DNA from 3 places in the Streptomyces flavofungini genome. Region 1 is predicted to be linked to each of the others. Evidence: riboswitches for the same ligand, from Rfam matches in the RefSeq annotation. Region 1 holds a riboswitch; each other region holds the start of a gene.
The links. A riboswitch is a leader RNA that binds a small molecule or an ion and turns the genes downstream of it on or off. The one in region 1 is predicted to bind cobalamin.
Positions count from the first base shown of each region.

Region 2: linked by a shared signal. The riboswitch ahead of QUY26_RS29075 (ABC transporter substrate-binding protein) and the one ahead of QUY26_RS12475 (ribonucleoside-diphosphate reductase subunit alpha) in region 1 are both predicted to bind cobalamin.
Region 3: linked by a shared signal. The riboswitch ahead of QUY26_RS01955 (CoA-acylating methylmalonate-semialdehyde dehydrogenase) and the one ahead of QUY26_RS12475 (ribonucleoside-diphosphate reductase subunit alpha) in region 1 are both predicted to bind cobalamin.

Region 1 covers NZ_CP128846.1:3,142,132-3,149,592, reverse strand. The annotation lists gene QUY26_RS12490 (helix-turn-helix domain-containing protein) at 24-995, opposite strand; gene QUY26_RS12485 (hypothetical protein) at 1,089-1,391, shown strand; gene QUY26_RS12480 (ribonucleotide-diphosphate reductase subunit beta) at 1,304-2,344, opposite strand; gene QUY26_RS12475 (ribonucleoside-diphosphate reductase subunit alpha) at 2,344-4,758, opposite strand; cobalamin riboswitch at 4,888-5,029, opposite strand; gene QUY26_RS12470 (hypothetical protein) at 5,220-5,870, opposite strand; gene mctP (monocarboxylate uptake permease MctP) at 5,978-7,461, opposite strand, start outside.
Region 2 covers NZ_CP128846.1:6,804,354-6,811,814, reverse strand. The annotation lists gene arsM (arsenite methyltransferase) at 1-75, shown strand, start outside; gene QUY26_RS29095 (DUF6355 family natural product biosynthesis protein) at 566-856, opposite strand; gene QUY26_RS29090 (MmcQ/YjbR family DNA-binding protein) at 973-1,482, opposite strand; gene QUY26_RS29085 (ABC transporter ATP-binding protein) at 1,479-2,297, opposite strand; gene QUY26_RS29080 (FecCD family ABC transporter permease) at 2,546-3,598, opposite strand; gene QUY26_RS29075 (ABC transporter substrate-binding protein) at 3,595-4,584, opposite strand; cobalamin riboswitch at 4,736-4,921, opposite strand; gene QUY26_RS29070 (VOC family protein) at 4,919-5,488, opposite strand; gene QUY26_RS29065 (helix-turn-helix transcriptional regulator) at 5,485-6,396, opposite strand; gene QUY26_RS29060 (haloacid dehalogenase-like hydrolase) at 6,572-7,461, shown strand, end outside.
Region 3 covers NZ_CP128846.1:441,908-449,368, forward strand. The annotation lists gene QUY26_RS01945 (enoyl-CoA hydratase/isomerase family protein) at 1-316, opposite strand, end outside; gene QUY26_RS01950 (acyl-CoA dehydrogenase family protein) at 313-1,461, opposite strand; gene QUY26_RS01955 (CoA-acylating methylmalonate-semialdehyde dehydrogenase) at 1,467-2,966, opposite strand; cobalamin riboswitch at 3,176-3,354, opposite strand; gene QUY26_RS01960 (hypothetical protein) at 3,489-3,689, shown strand; gene QUY26_RS01965 (GNAT family N-acetyltransferase) at 3,747-4,325, opposite strand; gene QUY26_RS01970 (TetR/AcrR family transcriptional regulator) at 4,576-5,148, opposite strand; gene QUY26_RS01975 (amidase) at 5,178-6,656, opposite strand; gene QUY26_RS01980 (hypothetical protein) at 6,643-6,948, opposite strand; gene QUY26_RS01985 (MBL fold metallo-hydrolase) at 7,204-7,461, shown strand, end outside.

The sequences.
Region 1 (7,461 bases):
CCGCGGCCGGCTCGCCCCCGCCCTCAGGCGGCCGAGTCGGCCCCGGGCCCGCGGAACGTACGGCGGTAGGCGTTGGGCGTCGTGCCGAGCGCGCGCACGAACTGATGGCGCAGCGCGGCCGCGTTCCCGAAGCCGGCGCGGCCCGCGATCGCGTCCACCGTCTCGTCCGTCGCCTCCAGCAACTCCTGCGCGCGAAGCAGGCGTTGGCGCAGCAGCCAGCGGTAGGGCGTGGTGCCCGTCTCCTGCTGGAAGCGGCGCGCGAACGTGCGCGGCGACATGTGGGCGCGGGCGGCGAGCTGGTCGACGGTCAGTTCCCGGTCGAGGTGGCGCTCCATCCAGGCGAGCACCTCGCCGACGGTGTCGCAGCGGGTGCGGGGCAGCGGCCGCTCGATGTACTGGGCCTGGCCGCCGTCGCGGTGCGGCGGGACGATCATCCGGCGCGCGATGGCGTTGGCGACCTCCATGCCGTTCTCCTTGCGGACCAGGTGCAGGCAGGCGTCGATGCCCGCGGCGGTGCCCGCGGAGGTGATGACGGGGTCCGCGTCGACGTAGAGGACGTCCGGTTCGACGATCGCGCGCGGATGGCGCCGCTTGAGCTCCTCGGCGTGCCGCCAGTGCACGGCGCAGTGCCGCCCGTCGAGCAGTCCGGCGGCGGCGAGCACGAAGACGCCCGTGCAGACGCTGAGCACCCGGGTGCCCCGGTCGGCGGCGCGCCGCAGCGCTTCCAGCAGCTCGGGCGGGAACGCCCTGGTCACGTAGGAGTCGCCGGCGGGGATGGTGATGAGGTCGGCCTCTTCGAGGCGGTCGAGGCCGTGCGAGGCGGTGATCGAGTACCCGGCGTGGGTGGAGAGCACGGGGCCCTCGGCGGAGGCGACCGCGAAGTCGTACACCGGCAGCCCCTCGTCGCTGCGGTCGAGGCCGAACACCTCGCACACGACGCCGAGTTCGAAGGGATGCACGCCGTCGAGCACGACGGCGGCCACGTTGTTCAGCATCCTGCCAGTGTGCCGCAGGGCTGGCAGGAAATCGAGGTCGTACGGCAGTCCTGCCACTGACGGCGAAGGACGGCCGGCGCGAGAGTGGACGTCATGAACGCACACGACGCACTCAACACGCTGGCCGTCCTCGGAGTCTTCCTGCTGATGGCGCTGCCCTCGCTGGTCGGCCACGCCCACGACCGGCGGATCGACCGCCAGCTGCGCGAGGCCGAGCGGGGACAGCAGCCCCCGGCCCAGAGCCCGACCCGGAGCCCGGCACAGGGACCGGTCCGGCGCCGGGCCAAGGACCCGGCGCCGCGCCCGGCTCAGAACTCGTCGTCGAAGGAGACCGAACCCTCCACGGCGACCTGGTACGCCGACGGGCGCCGCTCGAAGAAGTTGGTCAGCTCCTGAACGCCCTGCAGCTCCATGAACGAGAACGGGTTCTCGGAGCCGTAGACCGGCGCGAAGCCGAGGCGCTGGAGGCGCTGGTCGGCGACGCACTGCAGGTACTCGCGCATCGACTCGGTGTTCATGCCGGGCAGGCCGTCACCGCACAGGTCGCGCGCGAACTGCAGCTCGGCGTCGACCGCCTCCTTCAGCATATCCGTGACCTGCTGCTGCAGCTGGTCGTCGAACAGCTCCGGCTCCTCCTTGCGGACGGTGTCGACGACGTCGAAGGCGAAGCTCATGTGCATCGTCTCGTCGCGGAACACCCAGTTGGTGCCGGTCGCGAGGCCGTGCAGCAGACCGCGGCTGCGCAGCCAGTAGACGTAGGCGAAGGCACCGTAGAAGAACAGGCCCTCGATGCACGCCGCGAAGCAGATCAGGTTGAGCAGGAACCGGCGCCGGTCGGCCTGGGACTCCAGGCGCTCCAGCTTCTCCACCGAGTCCATCCACTTGAAGCAGAACTCGGCCTTCTCCCGGATGGACGGGATGTTCTCCACGGCCGCGAAGGCGGCGGCGCGGTCGTCCGGGTCGGGGAGATAGGTGTCGAGCAGCGTCAGATAGAACTGGACGTGCACGGCCTCCTCGAACAGCTGCCGGCTCAGGTAGAGCCGCGCCTCCGGGGAGTTGATGTGCTTGTACAGGGTGAGCACGAGGTTGTTCGCCACGATCGAGTCGCCGGTCGCGAAGAACGCGACCAGACGGCCGATCAGGTGCTGCTCCTCGGGCGTGAGCTTGGCCAGGTCGGCCACGTCCGAGTGGAGGTCGACCTCCTCGACGGTCCAGGTGTTCTTGATCGCGTCGCGGTAGCGCTCGTAGAAGTCCGGGTAGCGCATCGGGCGCAGGGTCAGCTCGAAGCCCGGGTCGAGCAGGTTCTTCTCACCAGACGTCGTGGTGGTGTGCAGGTCGGACTGGGACATTACTGGCAGGCCTCGCAGGACTCGGGGTTTTCCAGGGAGCAGGCGATCGCCTCGGGGTCGCTCACCTGCTGGGGGACGGGGGCAGCGGCGGCGGCCTGGCCGGACGCCGCGCGGGCGATGCGCGTCGCCGGGCGCGAGCGCAGGTAGTACGTGGTCTTCAGGCCGCGCTGCCAGGCGTAGGCGTACATCGAGGAGAGCTTGCCGATGGTGGGCGTCTCCAGGAACAGGTTCAGGGACTGCGCCTGGTCCAGGAACGGCGTGCGGTCGGCGGCCATGTCGATGAGGCCGCGCTGCGGGATCTCCCAGGCCGTGCGGTACAGGTCGCGGACGTCCTGGGGGACCCAGGTGAAGCCCTGCACCGAGCCGTTGGACTCGCGCAGCGCCTCGCGGGTCTGCGCGTCCCACACGCCGAGCCGCTTCAGCTCCTGCACCAGGTAGGAGTTGACCTGGAGGAACTCGCCGGACAGGGTCTCGCGCTTGAAGAGGTTGGAGACCTGCGGCTCGATGCACTCGTACACGCCCGCGATGGACGCGATGGTCGCGGTCGGCGCGATGGCGAGCAGCAGCGAGTTGCGCATGCCCGTCCTGCCGATGCGTTCCCGCAGCGCCGCCCAGCGCTCGGGCCAGGTCAGCTCGACGTCGTAGTGGTCGGGGTGCAGGACGCCGCGCGCGGTGCGGGTCTTCTCCCAGGCGGGCAGCGGGCCGTTCCGTTCGGCGAGGTCGGCCGACGCCTCGTACGACGCGAGCATGATGCGCTCGGCGATCCGGGTGGACAGGGCGCGCGCCTCGGGCGAGTCGAACGGCAGCTTCAGCTGGAAGAAGACGTCCTGCAGACCCATCGCGCCGAGGCCCACGGGCCGCCACTTGGCGTTGGAGCGCCCGGCCTGCTCGGTCGGGTAGAAGTTGATGTCCACGACGCGGTCGAGGAAGGTGACGGCCGTGCGCACGGTGGCGTCGAGCCGCTCCCAGTCGATGTCACCGCTCGCCGTGTCGACGAACGCGCCCAGGTTCACCGAACCCAGGTTGCACACGGCCGTCTCGCCGTCGTCCGTGACCTCCAGGATCTCCGTGCAGAGGTTGGAGGAGTGGACGGTGTGGCCGGGCTCGGCCGTCTGGTTGGCGGTGCGGTTGGCGGTGTCCTTGAAGGTCATCCAGCCGTTGCCGGTCTGCGCGAGGGTGCGCATCATGCGGCCGTACAGCTCACGGGCGGGGATGGTCTTCTGCGCGAGACCGGCCGCCTCCGCCTTCTTGTACGCGGCGTCGAACTCCTCGCCCCACAGGTCGACGAGCTCGGGCACGTCGGCCGGGGAGAACAGCGACCACGCCTGGTCGGCGGCGACGCGGCGCATGAACTCGTCGGGGATCCAGTGCGCCAGGTTCAGGTTGTGGGTGCGCCGGGCGTCCTCGCCGGTGTTGTCCCGCAGCTCCAGGAACTCCTCGATGTCGGAGTGCCAGGTCTCCAGGTAGACCGCGGCGGCGCCCTTGCGGCGGCCGCCCTGGTTCACGGCGGCGACGGAGGCGTCGAGGGTCTTCAGGAACGGCACGATGCCGTTGGAGTGCCCGTTGGTGCCGCGGATCAGGGAGCCGCGCGAGCGGATGCGGGAGTAGGAGAGCCCGATGCCGCCGGCGTGCTTGGAGAGCCGCGCGACCTGGTGGTAGCGGTCGTAGATGGAGTCCAGCTCGTCGAGCGGCGAGTCGAGGAGGTAGCAGGACGACATCTGCGGGTGCCGGGTGCCGGAGTTGAAGAGCGTCGGCGAGGACGGCAGGTAGTCCAGACGGCTCATCAGGCGGTAGAGCGCGGCGACCTCGTCGAGGGCCCGCTCGGAGGTGTCCTCGGCGAGACCGGCGGCCACGCGCAGCATGAAGTGCTGCGGGGTCTCGACGACCTTGCGGGTGATCGGGTGCCGGAGCAGATAGCGGCTGTGCAGGGTGCGCAGGCCGAAATAGCCGAAGCGGCGGTCGGCGCCGTCGGCGAGCGCGGCGTCCACGAGGCCGTCGAGGCGCTCCGCGTGCAGCGTGGCGAACTCGGCGGTGCGGTCCGCGATCAGGCCCTCACGGTGGCCGACGGCGACAGACTGGGAGAACGACGTGACGCCCTGCGAGGCGGCTTCCTCGCGGATACCGATGGTCAGGAGCCGGGCCGCGAGCTGCGAGTACGCGGGGTCCTCGGAGATGAGCCCGGCGGCCGCCTCGGTCGCGAGCTCCCGCAGCTCCACCTCGTCGGCCTTGGCCGAACGGCCGCGCAGCGCGGCGGCGGCGACCCGGCCGGGGTCGGCGTCGGGGAGGTCGGCGGTGAGGTCGGTCAGGACGCGCAGCAGGGCGGTCCCCGGTCCGTCGGTGGTCTGCGCGGCCTGCTGGGCCTCGGCCTGCTCGGCGGCCTGCGCTGACGCGGGTTCGGCGGGCGCGATGGTCACGTGGTGCTCTCCCTCGCTCGGCTCTGGGCCTTTGGAGAGCGGCACGGCGCGGCTGCGCCCGCGCAGGGGCGACTCCGCGTCCACCAACCCATTCCTCGAGGCCCGGACGTCTCGGCACCCGGACCGGACGGTCCAGGTGCGCTGTCGGCAGGTCGTCGGACTCACCGGCGCATGTTGCGGGCGCGAGCGCACAAATGCGTACCAGTACACCGTTGCGGGACAGTTCCGGACTTGCACCGGATTCCCCTGCGGCGACAGCGAGGACGAGCATACATCTTGTGCTGGCTTTCGGTGCCACCCCTAGATGTTGTGTCGGAGGGTAGTGACGCTGTCGCGGGACGGGGCGCCCTGAACCTCAACTCGGGGGCGGGGCGTGGCATTCCGGGGCGGCGTCCGGAGGCCGCCCAGGGCTCGCTCAGCGGTCGCTGCGGCCCCGCCCGGCCGTCGGCTGCGGGCGTCGTTCAGCCGCCCGCGCCCGGCGGGTCCTGGGGCGCGCCGTCGCCGTCGCGGGGGATGTCGCCGCGCTCCACCGGCGCGGCGGGGGAGGTCTTCTCCGGCAGTACGGCGTCCAGCTCGGCTGCGTCCGCGTGGTGGGCCTTCTCGGCGGCGGCGCGCAGGGTGTCGCGGTCCACGAGGCCGGGGTCGGCGGAGAGCTGGACGCGCAGGCCGTGCTCGGAGCGGACGTACGCGTGCCAGGAGCCGGACGCGTCGGTGCTGTCGGACGAGCCGGGGCCCGGCGTGCGGTACCAGCCCTTGCCGTCCTTCTCGCAGCGCTTCGCGGGCGGGTAGAGGCCTCGGCAGGACTTGTCGTCGACGGTGCCCCGCTCCACGTCGACCTTGATCTGCCCGCCGCCCTCCTTCGCCACGTACACCGCCTGGAACCCGTCGTCCCCCAGGACACCCACCGACTGCTTCGCCAGCGTGAACCCGTCGGCCTCGGTCACGTACACGTGCTCCGTGCGGGTCTGGGCGGCCTGGGCGCGGGCCTCCAGCTCGGCGCGGGACGGCGTCGAACCCGCGCCGGAGCCCGCGTCCTCGGAGCCGCAGCCGGTGAGGGCGAGGGGCGCGAGCAGCAGCAGGGCGGCGGGGAGCAGGAGGCGAGGACGCGGCATGGGCCCATTCTTTCGTACGCCGGTTCGGGCCCGGAGGCGGCACGGCGAAGGCCGCCGCGTCCCGTGCGGAACGCGGCGGCCTCCAGGGTGGGCGGGAGCCCGGGACGTCAGTGCCCGGCACCCACCTTCGGCAGTTCGACCGCCACGCCCTTGTCGCCGGCGTCCGCGGTGTAGTCCTCCGGGGACGTCTCGTCGACGCCGTCGGGGGCCTTGAGGGCCTTCAGGACGAAGGTGAGGACGACGGTCACGACGACGTTCAGGACGAAGGCCGTCAGGCCGATGTAGCCGATCTCACCGATGCCCGGGATCTCCTTGGACGACCCGCCGAAGTGCTTCTGCGTCGGCGAGGCGACGCCGTACGCGGCGACCGTGCCGTAGACCATGCCGACCGCCCACCCGGCGAGCAGCGCCCACCGGTGGAACCAGCGCGTGAACAGGCCGCCGACGAGCGCGGGCATGGTCTGCAGGATCCAGATGCCGCCGAGCAGCTGGAAGTTGATGGCGACGGTCTTGTCCATGGTGAGGACGAAGGCGAGCGCGCCCACCTTCACCAGGAGCGAGACCAGCTTGGAGACCTTCGTCTCCTGCTCGGGCGTCGCGTCGGGCTTCAGGAAGTCCTTGTAGATGTTGCGGGTGAAGAGGTTCGCGGCCGCGATGGACATGATGGCCGCCGGGACGAGCGCGCCGATGCCGATGGCCGCGAAGGCGACGCCCGTGAACCAGTCGGGGAACATGTCCTCGAACAGCTGGGGGATCGCCAACTGCCCGTTCTCGACCTTCACCCCGGCCGCGATCGCCATGAACCCGAGCAGCGCGAGCAGGCCGAGCATCAGCGAGTACAGCGGCAGGATGGTGGTGTTGCGGCGGATCACGTCGCGGCTGCGCGAGGAGAGCGTCGCCGTGATCGAGTGCGGGTACATGAAGAGGGCGAGCGCGGAGCCGAGGGCCAGGGTCGCGTACGTCCAGGTGCCCGCGTCGCCCGGCACCAGGGAGCCGACGGGTTTGCCGGTGGCCTCGTTCGTCGCGGAGAACTTCTCGTTGGCGGCGCTGAAGATGTCGTCGAAGCCGCCGAGCTTGATCGGGATGTAGATGATGGCCACCACGATCACGATGTAGATCAGGGTGTCCTTCACGAACGCGATCAGCGCGGGCGCCCGCAGACCGGACGAGTAGGTGTACGCGGCGAGCACGCCGAAGGCGATGAGCAGCGGCAGGTCCTTGATGAACCAGTTGGTGTCCTCGCCGCCGCCGACGCCCATCACGTCCAGGACGGCCTGGATGCCGACCAGTTGGAGCGCGATGTAGGGCATCGTCGCGAGGATGCCGGTGACCGCCACGGCCAGTGAGAGCCCCTTGGAGCCGAAGCGGCCTCGGACGAAGTCCGACGTCGTCACGTACCCGTGCTTGTGCGAGACCGACCACAGGCGCGGCAGGAACGTGAAGATCAGCGGATAGACCAGGATCGTGTACGGCACGGCGAAGAAGCCGGCCGCGCCCGCCGCGTAGATGGCCGCCGGGACGGCCACGAAGGTGTACGCGGTGTAGAGGTCGCCGCCGAGCAGGAACCAGGTCACCCAGGTGCCGAACGACC
Region 2 (7,461 bases), 3.7 Mb from region 1:
GAGATCACCCCGACCCACACCGTCGCCGACAGCATGCGGTCCGCGATCGTCCGCGCCACCAAGCCCACCGGTTAGAGTGCGGGCATGTACGGGGGATCAAGAACAGCGAGTACAGCGGGGACAGCGAGAACGCGGACGTTGCCGTGCACGTGGTGCAACACGCCCGTGCCGCAGCCGCGCAGATGGCGCAGGCGGCTCTATTGCAGCAAGGCGCACCGCCGCAAGAACCGCGTGGTGGAGGCCGTCGGCAACTTCCTGGACAGCCTCTAGGAGGGGGGCGCCTGCCGTCGGCCAGGACTCGCCCTCGTCGCAGCCGACGATGTCGTCCTCATCAACTGGCTCTCCGGCAGGGCCTGAAGCGACTCGGTACGTCGCGCAGGCACACACTGCGCTTTATTGACGTAGACCAACAGGGGTCGGCCGGGAGGGGCCAGGAGAGCTCGGCCCGGAGAGCTCGGCCCGGAGAGGGAACGGCGGCGGCCCGGGTGCGCGCTGGTGCGCGCGTTCCCGGGCCGCTGGTGGCGCTGCCCGCCGGCAGCGTCACCCTCTCACCGAAGTCCGGCCGTCAGCAGGTGCGGTTGACGTAGTGCGCCCCCTGGATCTTGCTCGCCGAGCCGAGCCACGTCTTGCCGGGGCCGACACAGCGCTCGTAGTCGGGCGCCATGGAGACCCTGACGTGGATGACGACGCGGGAGCCGTCCGACGTGCAGTGGTTGTAGAAGGCGTCGGACGAGGTCTCGTAGAAGCCGCAGGGGTCTGCGGCCGCGGGGGTCGCGGTGACGGTCACCGCGCCCAGGGACGTGAGGGCGAGGGTGGTGGCGGCGAGGGCACTGGTCACCAGGCGGCGGACGGACACGGGGAACTCCTGGGTGAGGGGGGTCGGTTCGGCCCGGGCCGGTGCGCGGTCCGGGGCGGCTTTCGGCCTGAGGATCGCAGCCCCGTGACACCTCGGATGATCGAATGGCGCCCCTTTCACCTGGAAGAACGTTCCCCCCTCCGCCGATCGGATGGATCTCCTCCGTTTTCCCCCGCGGCCTCGGCCGCCGGGTGTGCGGGCGGGCCGCCGACCCGCGCCGCGAGCCGCTTCGGCGCCTGTACGAGGTAGCTCTCGGTGAGGAGTTCCGCCACCTCGGCCCAGTCGGTGGCCTCGTCGAGACGCATGCCCACGACGTTCCTGCCCCAGGAGAGGCGGAAGAACGGGGCGCCCGCGTTGGTCAGGGCCTCGAACTCCTCGCCGTGCGCGCGGAACGTGAGGGTCGTGGTGAGGCCCTCGGTCGCGATGGCGCGCGCCGACGGGGAGTCCGAGCGGGTCAAGTCGGTCAGGTAGACGTGCGCGAAGGTCGCCGCGCGGATGCGCCAGCGGGTGCCGATCCAGGCCGGTTCCTCGTGCGCCTCGGGGAGGTTCAGGCACACGGCGCGCAGGTGGGTGAGGACGTCGAGGGGGACCTCGTCGTCGTCCGGAGTCGTCCTCTGGCGCGTCATGGGTGTCTCCCTGGGCTGCGGATCTCCGGTGAGTCGGAGGAGTCTCTGCGGTGAGTCCGGTGAGGCTGGTGAGTCCAAGGATCCGTCCGGCGCGCCGGGGTCCTCAGGAAGCGGACCGACACGTGGTCCAGGGGGTCCGCCGGTGGCGTCACCCGCGCCCGCACCCCGTACACCTCCGCGATGAGGTCCTCGGTGACGACCTCGGTGGGCGTGCCGTGCGCGTACGCCCTGCCCTCCTTCAGGACCAGGATCTCGTCGCAGAACATGGCGGCCAGATTGAGGTCGTGCAGAGCGATCACCGTCGTCACGGGGAGCGAGGCGATCAGGTTCAGGAGGTCCAACTGGTGCTGGATGTCCAGGTGGTTGGTGGGTTCGTCGAGGAGGAGCTCGCGGGGGGCCTGGGCCAGGGCGCGCGCGATGTGGGCGCGTTGGCGTTCGCCGCCGGAGAGAGTATGCCAGGACTGGTCGGCCCGGTCGGTGAGGGCGGTGCGGGCCAGGGCGTCGCGGACGGCGCGGTCGTCGGCGGGTGTCGTGCCCGACCAGGGCCTGCGGTGCGGGATGCGGCCGAGGGCCACCACCTCCCGTACGGTCAGCTCCACCTGGGTGGTGGCGTGCTGGTCGACCACCGCGAGCCTGCGCGCCGTCTCCCTGCGGCCGAGGCGGGGCAGCGGCGTGCCGTCCAGCGTGACCACGCCCGCCGCGGGCGCGAGGACGCCCGCGAGGAGGCGCAGGAGCGTGGACTTGCCGGAGCCGTTCGGGCCGATGAGGCCGAGCGTGCTGCCGGGGCGGGGCGCGAGGGTGATGCCGTCGACGATGAGACGGCCCCCGGCCTGGTGGGCGACCCGGTCCGCCGCGAGTCCGGTGGTGGACTCGGGCTTCCCGTGCGTGGACTCGGGCTTTCCGTGCGTGGACTCGGGCTTCCCGTGCGTGGACTCGGGCTTTCCGTCCGTGGGGGCGGACTTCCCGTCCGTGTGCCCGGATCCGCCGGTGGATTCGGGCTTCCCGCGCCGCATCGGCTCCGCCGCCTTCTCGTACGTCGACTTCTCCCGCGCCTCCTCGTACGTCATCGGCTCCTCCGCGTCCGGTACAGCACCGCCACGAACGCCGGTACGCCGATCAGCGAGGTGACCACGCCCACCGGGACCTCCTGCGGGTCGAGGACCGTGCGGGCGAGGGTGTCCACCCAGATCAGGAACACCGCGCCCGCGAGCGCCGTCACCGGCAGGAGCCGCCGGTGCCCCGCGCCGACCACCGCCCGGGCCGCGTGCGGCAGCGCCAGGCCCACGAACCCGATCGCCCCGGCGCTGCTGACCAGGGCCGCCGTCAGGAGCGCCGTGGTGCAGAGCAGCAGCACGCGCACCCGGTCCACGTGGACGCCGAGGGTGGCCGCCGCGTCCTGGCCGAAGGCGAACGCGTCGAGGGCGCGGGCCTGCAGCAGGCACACGGTGAGCGTGACGACGAGCACCGCGCCGCACGTCCACACGTCCGTCCAGGACGCGCCGCTCAGCGAGCCGAGGAGCCAGAACAGCACGCCCCGGGTGGTCTCGGCGTCGGCGGCCGTGAGGACGACGAAGGAGGTGAGCGCGGAGAACAGTTGCATGGCGGCCACGCCGGACAGGACCACGCGGTCCGTGGTGTCGCCGAGGGTGTGGCTGAGCAGCAGGACCAGGGCGAAGGACACGACGGCGCCGATGAACGCGCCCGCCGAGACCGTGAGCGCTCCCCCGCCGACGCCGAGGACCACGACGGCCACGGCGCCCGTGGACGCGCCGGAGGAGACGCCGAGCACGAACGGGTCGGCGAGCGGGTTGCGCAGGAGCGACTGGAGGACCGCCCCGCACACGGCGAGGCCCGCGCCGCACACCGCCGCGAGGACCGTGCGCGGCATCCGCAGGTTCCACACGATGCCGTCGCGGATCGGCGTCAGCTCGGCCTCGCCCCAGCCGAGGTGGGCGGCCACGGCCGACCACACGTCGGGCACGGAGATGTCGGCGGGGCCGATGGTGACGGCCACGGCGAGGGAGAGGAAGAGGGCCGCGAGCCCGGCCAGGGCGAGGAGTCCGCCGCGCAGCGCCGAACGCAGCCGACGCGGGCCCCCGCCCGCGAGGGCCCTCACTTCGTGAGGCCGAACTCGCGCAGCGCCGCCGCCACTTGTTCGATGCCGTCGACGGTCCTGATGCCCGGGTTCAGGGCCTGGCCGCTGAGGAGGACGTACCGCTTCTTCCGCACGGCCGTGAGGTTCTTCGTGGCCGGGTTGGACTCCAGGAACTTGATCTTCTGGCGGGCGCTCTCGGCGGACTGGGACCTGCGCGTGAGGTCGCCGATGACGAGGACGTCGGGGTCGCGGTCGGCGATGGTCTCCCAGTTGATCTGGGGCCATTCCGCGCGGGTGTCGGCGAAGGCGTTCCGCACGCCGAGTGCGCGCGTGATGATGCCGGGGGCGCCGCAGCAGCCCGCGATGTAGGGGGACTCGGAGTTGGCGAACCAGTACATGAGGGTGGTGCCGGAGGCGTCGACGGACCTCTTGGCGCGCGCGGCCCGGGACTTGAGGTCCGCGATCAGCTTCTCGCCGCGCTCCGCCACGCCGAAGACGCGCGCGAGGTCGCGGATCTCGCCGTACACGGTGTCCATCGTGAGGGTCTTGGTGCGGGTGCCGTCGTCGTCGCCGGTGTTGTCCTTGCCCGCGCAGTCGGTCGGCGAGACGTAGACGGGTACGCCGAGTTCGGTGAACTTGGCCCGGTCGGCGACGCCGCCCTTGCCGACCGTGTAGAGGAACGACGCGCTGACGAAGTCGGGTTCCTTGTCGAGGACCTTCTCCAGCGACGGGTAGCGGTCGGCGAGCCGTGGGACCTTCGCGTTCTCCTTCGCCAGGCGCTTCAGGACGGGGTCCGTCCAGGTGCCGGTGCCCACCATGCGGTCGGCGAGGCCGAGGGAGAGCAGGATCTCGGTGGAGCCCTGGTCGAGGGAGACGGCCCGCTCCGGCGGCGCCGTCACCTTCGTCCGCTCGCCGCAGGCGGTGAGCGTGAGGGGGTATCCGGCCCGCGCCTCCCGCTCGGGCTTCGCGGCCGGGCCACCGCACGCGGACGTGGCGGCGAGGACCAGGGCGAGGCCCGCGCTCAGGGCGGCGGAGCGGGTGCGTATGCGGGCGGGGCGGAGGGTACGGCGGACGCCGAGGCGGCGCGGGGTCGAAGGCACACGTCTTCCCGAGTCTCAGGGCTCATGCGCGGAGCCTGGTCTGCGAACTCCGCCGCCCGTGCGGACGGCGGTGCCAGCAGGTCTTCGGACTCGGGTTCGTCCGGGCGGGGCCGCCTTCCCGGGGTCCGTGGACTCCCAGTGGCCGCTGGCCCCGCCCGTCCCCCTCACCGCTGCGCGTCAGTTCCGGATTCCCACCGGATTCCCCGACCCAGGTGCGGGTACGACTGGCGTCCGCAAGCTATCACTCCGGGGCGGCATCACCCCTGGTCGGGGCGGGCTCACCGCGGTAGGTGCCGAAGGCCCACTTGTTGCCCTCGGGGTCGGCGACCGCGAACTCGCGGCTGCCGTACGGCTGGTCCTCGATCTCGCGGATCACCTTCACGCCGGCGGCGGTGAGACGGAGGTAGAGGTCGTCGACGTGGTCGGTGACGACGTACGCCCCGAACGTGCCGGGCCGCAGACACCATTCGGCGGCCTTCGGGTCGTAGCTGCCGAGCATGACCCCGCCGCCCTCGGGCCAGTCGAGCTGGGCGTGGGCGACGCGGCCGCCGTCCTCGTGGACGGCGGTGCGCAGGAAGCCGACGGTACCGACGAGGAAGTCGATCAGGGCGGGTGCGTCGTCGGCCTGGAAGGTGGCCCAGACGTCGGGCGCGCGACGGTTCGCCGCGACCGGACCGGTCGGGCCGCCCTGGCTGTTTCGCGTGGCCTCCGTGGCCTCCGTGGTCTCCAAGGTCTCCGTGGTCTGCGCGCTCTGTGCGCTCTGTGCGCTCTGCCTGCTTTGTTCGCTCTGCGGGTTTTCGTTGCTGTTCATGCGTCCCAGTCTTCGCCGCCCGCGTGCCCTCCGGCTTGGATATTCCGGCACTCCTCGGCCATCCAGGCGCTGGGGCTCGCCCCCGTGTACTGCTGGAAGTCCCGTACGAGGTGGGAGTGGTCGTAGTACCCGCAGTCGGCGGCGATCCGGGCGAGGTCGGGGCGCGCGCCCGCGGCGACCGCGCGGACGACGGCCGCCTTCGCGTGCTGGAAGCGGATGAGACGGGCGGCCTGCTTGGGTGTGACGCCGGTCTCGGCGCGGAACAGCGCGGACAGGCGGCGTTCGCTGAGGGCGACGTGCGCGGACAGACCGCGCAGGGTGCCCGCGCCGCGGTGCCGGGCGAGCCAGGCCCAGGCCTCGCCGACCTCGGGCCGGACGCCTCCGGCGCGCTCCGCGTCGGCCGCGCGGCGCGCCAAGTAGGCGTTGAGGAAGGCGAACCGGTCACTCCAGGCGTCCTGCTCGCAGAGGCGTTCCCGGACGTCGGCGGCGACCCGGCCGAGGACGTCGGTGCCGTCGGTGACGAGCTGTCCGGCCAGCTCGGCGGCGGGCAGCCCGAACAGGGCGCGGGCGGCGAGCGGATGCACGGCGAGCTGAATGCCGGCCTCGTGCTCGGGCTGGACGACGTACGCGGGGCTCTGGTGCAGGCCGCCGACGACGATGTCCGTGCGGACGGCGTCGGGTCCGGTCGCCTGGCCGGGGGTGCGGCCGGTGATGACGGGGCCGTCGAGGGAGAAGATCAGCGTGAGGTACGGGGACGGCAGGCCGCGGTGCAGAGCGGTGCGCCGGCCCTGCGTGCGGTAGCCCACGGCGGACACGACCAGGCCGCCGGGCGGGGGCGCGGCGCGGACGAACTCGCGGGAGGCGGTGTCGCCGTCGCGGGCGGTGGTGTCCGTAGCCGTGGGGCCCATGAAGCCATTGTGGGCGGGCGCGGACGGGCCTGTCGTCCGGTGCGGCTACCCGCGTCCGTCCGTCCCATGCCCGGCACGCACGGTGACCTCGATCATGGGAATCGGGCACCTTGTCCTCGTAGCATGGCGCGCCGCTCCGGACGGGTCGGCTCAGCGCTTCCAGGGAACGGGAACCATGGCAATTCGAACAAAGGGCAGGCCGGCGGTCGTCGGGGCGGCGGGGGCGCTGGCGGCGGCGGTGTTCGCGGGCGGCGCGCTGTGGCCGAGCGCGGCGGACGCGAAGGCGGTGGACGCCCCAGCGCCGAGCGCGGCCGCCCGTGCCGCCGCGGCCGACCTCACGCACTGGCCGAAGCCGGTGGCGGCGAAGCTCGGCAAGGTGATCGCGGAGAACCGGGGGAAGGGCGCGTACGCGGTCTTCGACGCGGACAACACGACGTACCGCCACGACCTGGAGGAATCGCTCCTTCCGTTCCTGGAGATGAAGGGCGTCCTGAGCCGCGCGACGATGGACCCGTCCCTGAAGGTCATCCCGTTCAAGGACACGGCCACGCACAAGGAGAGCCTGTACAGCTACTACAACCGGCTCTGCGAGGTCGACGACCAGGTCTGCTACCCGTGGGCGGCACAGATCTTCTCCGGCTTCACGCTGAAGAAGCTCAAGGGGTACGTGGACGACCTCCTCGCGTACGACAAACCGATCCCGGCGACGTACTACGACGAGAACGGCAAGGTCACGAAGACCGAGGTCGAACGGCCGGAGTTCTCCCCCGGCATGCGGGAGCTGTACAAGTCGCTGCGCGCGCACGGCATCGAGGTGTACGTGGTGAGCGCGGCCAGCGAGGACCTGGTGCGGATGGTGCTCGCCGACCCGAAGTACGGGTACGGCGTGAAGCCGCAGAACGTCATCGGCGTCGGCCTGCAGCTCAAGGACCCGAAGACGGGCCGGGTGACCAGTTCCCGCAAGGAGATCGCCGAAGGCCGGTTCGGCCCGAAGGACCGGGCGCGGCTCGCGAAGTACGAGCTGACGCCGAACCTCTGGGCACCGCTGACCTGGTACCAGGGCAA
Region 3 (7,461 bases), 2.7 Mb from region 1:
GGGCGTTGAGGTGGTACTCGTCGCGCCAGAAGTCCGCGGAGGCGCTGCCGCCGGTGCGGGCGTCGTCGTAGATGGCGCGGATGTCGCCGCCCGCGCAGAGGCCGCGCTCCCCCGCACCGGTGAGCACGACGGTCTCGACGGCCGGGTCGTGCTCCCAGGCGGCGAGGGCCTGATCGATGCGGCGGACCATGGTGTGGGTGAGGGCGTTCAGGGCCCGGGGCCGGTTGAGGACGATGTACGCGGCGCGGCCTTCGGTGCGCAGCAGCACGGGGTCGTCGGCGGGCGCCGGGGCCGCGGCGGCTTCGGCGGGCGTCATCGCAGCGCCCCCGTCAGACCGCGGGCGACGATCAGGCGCATGATCTCGTTGGTTCCTTCCAGGATGCGGTGGACGCGCAGGTCGCGCACGAGCTTCTCGATGCCGTACTCGGTCAGGTAGCCGTAGCCGCCGTGCAATTGCAGGGCGCGGTCGGCGACCGAGTGACCGGTGTCGGTGGCGAACTGCTTCGCCATGGCGCACAGTTGGGGCGCCTGCGGGTCGCCCGCGTCGAGGGCCTGGGCGGCCTGGCGGACCAGGGCGCGGGCCGCCGTCAGCTCGGTCGCCATGTCGGCGAGCTTGAACTGGAGCGCCTGGGAGTCCAGGAGCCGGGCCCCGAACGCCTCGCGGTCGGCGAGGTAGCCGAGGCTGCGGTCGAGGGCGCTGCGGGCGCCGCCGAGGGAGCAGGCGGCGATGCCGAGGCGGCCGCCGTTGAGGCCGTTCATGGCGATGCGGAAGCCGTTGCCCTCGCCGCCGAGCAGCCGGTCGGCGGACAGCCGCACGCCGTCGAGGATCACCTGCCGGGTGGGCTGGGCGTTCCAGCCCATCTTCTGTTCGTTCGGGCCGAAGGACAGGCCTTCGTCGTCCCGCTCGACGACGAACGCGGAGACGCCCCCGGGGCCGCTGTCGCCCGTGCGGGCCATCACGATGTACACCTGCGAGGCGCCGGCTCCGGAGATGAACTGCTTGACGCCGGTCAGGACGTAGGTGTCGCCGTCGCGTTCGGCGCGGGTGCTGAGCGCGGCGGCGTCGGAGCCCGCGCCGGGCTCGGTCAGGCAGTAGCTGCCGAGCCAGTCCATCGACGTCAACGCCCCGAGCCAGCGGGCGCGCTGGGACTCGTCGCCGTACCGGTCGATCATCCAGGCGACCATGTTGTGGATGGAGAGGTAGCCCGCGACGGACGGGCAGCCGGAGGCGAGGGCCTCGAAGACGAGGACGCCGTCGGCGCGGGTGAGCCCGGAGCCGCCCGCGTCCTCGGCGACGTACATCCCGCCGAGGCCGAGGTCGGCGGCCTTGCGCAGCACCTCCACGGGGAAGTGCTTCTCCTGGTCCCAGGCCAGGGCGTGCGGGGCGAGGTGCTCCTGGGCGAAGTCGAGGGTGGTCTCGACGATGGCGAGCTGGTCCTCGGTGAGCAGTGCGCTGGTCATGGCGGTCATCCCATCGTCGGGATGGTGAAGCTCGCGCCTTCCTTGGCCCCGGAGGGCCAGCGCGAGGTGACGGTCTTGGTGCGGGTGTAGAAGCGGATGGAGTCCGGTCCGTGCTGGTTGAGGTCGCCGAAGCCGGAGCGCTTCCAGCCGCCGAAGGTGTGGTACGCGACGGGGACCGGGATGGGCACGTTGACGCCGACCATGCCGGTGTCGACGCGGCGGGTGAAGTCGCGGGCGGTGTCGCCGTCGCGGGTGAAGAGCGCGACGCCGTTGCCGTAGGGGTGCTCGGTGGGCAGCCGCAGAGCTTCCTCGTAGTCGGCGGCGCGGACGACGGACAGGACCGGGCCGAAGATCTCCTCCTGGTAGATCCGCATGTCGGGGGTGACACGGTCGAAGAGCGAGGCACCCGCGAAGAAGCCGCCCTCGTGGCCGGGGAGGGTGAAGTCACGTCCGTCGACGACGAGTTCGGCGCCCTCCTCGACGCCGAGGTCGACGTAGGAGCGCACGCGGTCGAGGGCGTCGCGGCTGACGAGGGGGCCGAAGTCGGCCTCGGGGTCGTCGGAGCGGCCGATCCGCAGCGCGCCGATGCGGTCCTTGAGGCGGGCCACCAGGGCGTCGGCGGTGGCCTCGCCGACCGGAACGGCCACGGAGATCGCCATGCAGCGCTCGCCCGCCGAGCCGTAACCGGCGCCGATCAGCGCGTCCACGGCCTGGTCGAGGTCCGCGTCCGGCATCACGATCATGTGGTTCTTGGCGCCGCCGAAGCACTGGGCGCGCTTGCCGTGGGCGGCGGCGGTGGCGTAGATGTGCGCGGCGATGGGCGTGGAGCCGACGAAGCCGAGCGCCTCGACGCGCGGGTCCTCCAGGAGGGTGTCGACGGATTCCTTGCCGCCGTTGACGACGTTCAGGATGCCCGGCGGCAGGCCCGCCTCCAGGAAGAGCTCGGCGAGCCGCAGCGGCACGGACGGGTCGCGCTCGGAGGGCTTGAGGATGAAGGCGTTGCCGCAGGCGATGGCGGGCGCGGCCTTCCAGAGGGGGATCATCGCGGGGAAGTTGAACGGCGTGATGCCGGCGACGACGCCGATGGGGCGGCGCAGCGAGTGCACGTCGATGCCGGTGCCCGCGTTGTCGGTGAACTCGCCCTTGAGCAGGTGCGGGATGCCCGCCGCGAACTCCACCACCTCCAGGCCGCGCTGGAGGTCGCCGTGCGCGTCGGCCACGGTCTTGCCGTGCTCGGCCGACAACAGCCGGGCCAGCGACTCGCGTTCGCCCTCCACGATCCGCAGGAACCGCAGCAGGACGCGGGCGCGGCGCTGCGGGTTCCACTCGCCCCACTCGCGCTGGGCCTCGGCCGCGTCGGCGATGGCCGCCTCGGTCTCGGCGCGGTTCGCGAGCGGGACGCGGGCCTGTATCTCGCCGGTGTTCGGGTCGTACACGTCGGCGAGCGCGCCCGATGTTCCCGGGATGTGCTTGCCGCCGATGAAGTGGGTCAGTTCACGGACCATGGGGCCTGCTCTTTCGTCAGGTGGGATCCGGGGACGGGCGCGCCCGACCGGCCGTCGGCGCCATGCGCGGGCATGCCGGATCGACGGACGGAAGAAGGGGACGCGAACGGCCGAGGGGCCGTCAGACAGCGGGGGTTGTCGCTCGCATCGGATCACCGGGGTCGTGAGTGCGCACCGGGGCCATGCGTGTCTGCTCCATCCTCGTGGACAACACGGAACACCCCGCGGCCGGTATCCTGACTCCCGGATCGGCGCCCGTTCTCCCGCCTTCCCAACGGACTTCTCCGTCAGTGGCGTTGTTGCACGCGAGAACGCACTCCCCGGTCACAGTGGCGGGACCGCGCCGGATTCACACCGGCTTCCCTGCACCGCGGGCTTGTCCACGAACATATACTTGGACTTCCTAGTAAGTCCACAGCGGACGGGTTCCCACTCGCCGCGGGAACCCCCTGTCCAACTCCTACTGGAGTCCCAGGCCCCCAGTTCGGCGCGCACGACCCCGGCCACGGGGTCGGCGCCGTAGTGGACGCCCGCGAGGTCGGCGGCGCGGTCCAGGACGGGGCGGGTCTCGTCGATCTCGTAGAGGTTGTCGACGCCCTGGAGCGGGTGCGGATGTCGGCGGTGCGCAAGGGGTGCTCCGGGCGGGGCTCGAAGGGCTGCACGGACCGCGAGGCGTGGGGTGTGCGGTGCGGTGGCGCGTGGTGGCGTGAGGTGTGCGGCTGAGGATGGGGGCTGTGGGGGCTGCGGTCCACGGGGTGGCGGGCTGCGGGGACTCTGCTGCTACGCGGGCGGCGCCAGGATCTCCGCGCGCCCGGGGTGGCGCGGGCCCAGGAAGACAGCCGTGCTGTATCCGTTCGGTGCGGGGTGCGTGGCCTGTCGCCAGCCGAGCCGCTCGTAGAAGCGGACGGCGGCCTCCGCCCTGACGGATGTCAGCAGCCAGCAGCGCCCGCCGGGCGCGTCGCGCGTGACCTCTTCGAGGAGCGTACGGCCGAGGCCGCGGCCGTGCGCGCCGGGCGTGACGGCGAGTTCGTCGACCTCCAGGCCGCCGCACAGCCAGGCGGCGGTGCGCTCGGCGCCGAGGGCGGCGCGGACGTGGGGGTAGGAACGCGTGACCGGCAGCGGGGTCTCGGACGTCCAGGCGGTGGCGAAGCCCAGCACGCGGTCGCCCTCGAGGGCCACCGCGCCGACGAAGCCGGGGCGCTCGGTGTCGCCCGCGAGGCGGTCCAGGTAGACGTCGGCCTCCGCGGGGTCGGAGTGCCACGGGGGCTCGGCGAAGGCCTCGGCGTAGACCTGCCGGATGCCGTCGCGGTGGGCGAGCAGACCGGGTCCCGGCAGGCGAAGTATGAGTGCGTCGGTCATCGGGCGGCCCTCGCGCCCTCTCGCGCGGTCCCGCCCGAAGCCTCTTGCGCGGTCTCGCCCGAGGTCAGCACCCATGCCGACGTCGCTCGGCCTCCGTCTCGCACGTGTCCTCGACCCGCCTTCCGTCCGGCTTGCGCCCGCCGTTCGTTCGCACCTGTCGCCCGTGCGCGCATCGGCGCCTACTGCGGATCAATAGTAGTTGCAGACAATGTGCAATAAGGATCGGGCCCGCAGCCGCTCCCCCGTCGCCTCAGCCCCGGGCGTTCCGGTCCAGCGCCCCTTCCACCAGCTCGCGCGCGTACGCCGTCGACAGGCCGTCGGGCCGGAACAGGATGCGGTACATGACCGGCGCGACCACGTGGTCCATGACCGCCTCCCGCGCCGGGAGCCCGTCCTCGCCGCGTCGGCGGGCACGGTCGAGGACGAGGTCGACCTGGGCGGCGGCGTAGGCGGAGCACTGCCCGGCGTTGCCGCCGTCCGGGTCGCCGAGGAGCGCGTCGCGGATGTAGGCGCGGCCCGCGGTGGACGCCATCTCGTCGAGGAACTGCTCGGCCCAGGCCGTGAGGTCGGCCCGCAGGGTGCCGTGGTCCGCGGGCTCCGTGTCGGGCCGCAGCCGCTCGACGGCCACATCCGACAGGAGCTCCTGGAGGTCGCCCCAGCGGCGGTAGATCGTCGACGGGGTGACCCCGGCCCGCGCGGCGACCAGCGGGACGGTGAGCGCCGCGCGACCCCGCTCGGCCTCCAGCTCGCGGACGGCGGCGTGCACGGACGCCTGCACGCGGGCGCTGCGGCCGCCGGGGCGGGCCATGGGCTTGGGACTCATGGCGCCACCTTAACGCTAATTTCTAGCTTCTACGCTGGCGAGCGCGCGGGATCCCCCGGCATCGGCCCGGACCCTCCAGGGGTCGCCGCAGCCACCGGCCCCGCCCCGAGAGCACCCGCGTCCGGTGCGAGCCGCCCCGCGTCCGCCCGCGTGGCCTCGTACGCGCGCCCGACCCGCAGCACCGCCCCCTCCCCCAGCGGCCGGCCGATCAGCTGCATGCCGACGGGCAGGCCGCCCTCGCCCCGCCCGACGGGCACGGACAGCGCCGGTACGCCGGTGATGTTGGCGGGCGCCGACAGCCGGACGTAGCTGTCGGACACGCTCTCCACGCAACCGTCGGCCCACTGCACGGACTGCTGCCCGGCGGGCACGGCGGTCAGCGGCACGGAGGGCGCGACGACGACGTCGACCTCCGCGAGGAGCCGCGCCCAGGCCCGGCGCATCAGGGTGCGGGCGCGCTGGGCGCGCACATAGTCGCCGGCGAGCAGGAGTTCGCCCGCCTCAAGGAGGACGCGCACGTCGGGGGCGTACAGCTCGGGTGTCGCACGGAGCGTCCCCTCGTGGTAAGCGGTGGCCTCGGGGACCATCAGGCCCCACTGGACCGCCTGGACATAGCGGGTCATCGGAATGTCCACGTCGACGAGTTCGGCCCCGAGGTCGCGCAGCCGGTCGACGGCGTCGCGCACGGCGGACTCGACGTCGGGGGCGACGCGGTCGAAGTAGTAGGTGCGCGGGACGCCCACCCGCAGTCCGGTCAAGTCGGCCTCGCCGTACGGGGGATGCGACTCGCGGGGCGCCGGGAGGCCGGCCGGGTCGCGCGGGTCGCGGCCGGTCAGGGCGGCGAGGACGAGGGCCGCGTCGTCGACGGTGCGGGTGAGGGGGCCGACGTGGTCGAGGGACCACGACAGCGAGGTCACGCCGCTCCGGGGCACCAGGCCGTACGTCGGCTTGAGTCCCACGACGCCGTTGAGGGCGGCGGGGACCCGAATCGAGCCGCCGGTGTCGGTGCCGATGGCGAAGGTGGCCGCGCCGGACGCGACGGCGACGGCGGAGCCGCCGCTCGATCCGCCCGCGACGCGGCCCGCGTCCCAGGCGTTGCGGGTCTGCGGGGTCGTCAGGCCGTAGGCGAACTCATGGGTGTGGGTCTTGCCGAGCAGGACGGCGCCCGCGTCCGCCAGGCGGGCCGCGACGGCGCTGTCCTCGTCGGCGACATGACCGGCCCGTACGGCCGAACTCGCGCTCGTGGGCTGCCCCTTGACGTCGATGAGGTCCTTGAGGCCCAGCGGGATGCCGTGCAGCGGGCCCCGGTGGCGCCCCGCGGCGATCTCGGCGGCGGCCTCGGCGGCCACCCGTCGCGCCTCGGCGGCGCGAAGGCTCACGAAGGCGCGCAGTCGGCCCTCGACGGCGTGGGCGCGCTCCAGGACGGACTCGGTGAGCTCGACGGGGGACAGCTCCTTCGCGCGGATCGCCCTAGCCGCGTCGGCGAGGGTCAGCTCAAACGGTCGCATCGGACACCTCCAGGTCCAGCGGGCCCACCAGGTCCAGCGGTTCCACCGGCTCCACGGCGTAGGTGGCGGCGGGCGGCACGTCACCGAAGTCCAGTTCGCGCAGGGTGGCGACGACGGCCTGGATGTGGTTCGCGGTGGCGGTCACGGCGTCCAGGCGGTCGCTCGCCAGGGGGAGCCCGGCGCGGCGGGCCCACTGGGCGGCCTGGTGGGGAGTGAGGCCTTCGGGCCCGGGGGCCTCGGGCGTCGGAGCCTCGGACGTCGGGGCCTCGGGGGTTGTGGCCTCGGGGGGCATGGGTTCCTCCGGGTGTGGGACGGGCGCTTCCGGGCGCCACTAAAGCTAATGGCTTGCGTTAGTGGAACGTAGCGCCTAACGTCCCTTAACGCAAAGGGATTGCTTTTAGTGATTCACCGCCCGCCCGAAAGGCCCCCCGTGCCCTCGCTGCCTCCGTCACCCCCCGCCCGGAACCTCGACGCCACCCCCGGCCCTGGCGCCGCCCGGAACCCCGACGCCACCCCCAACCCCGGCGCCACCTGGAACCTCGGCGGCATCACCGCCCACCGCGTCGACGAGGTTGCACTGCCGCCCGAGACGGGGCCCTGGCTGCTGCCCGCCGCCACCCCGGACGTCGTCGCCGACGCCCCGTGGCTGCGCCCGGACTTCGCCGACGGCGCGGGCACGCTCCGCCTCAGCAGCCACAGCTTCGCGATCACCCTCGGCGGCCGTCGCGTGCTCGTCGACACGGGCATCGGCAACGGCAAGGAGCGCGCCAACCCGGCCTGGCACGACCTCGACACCGACTACCTG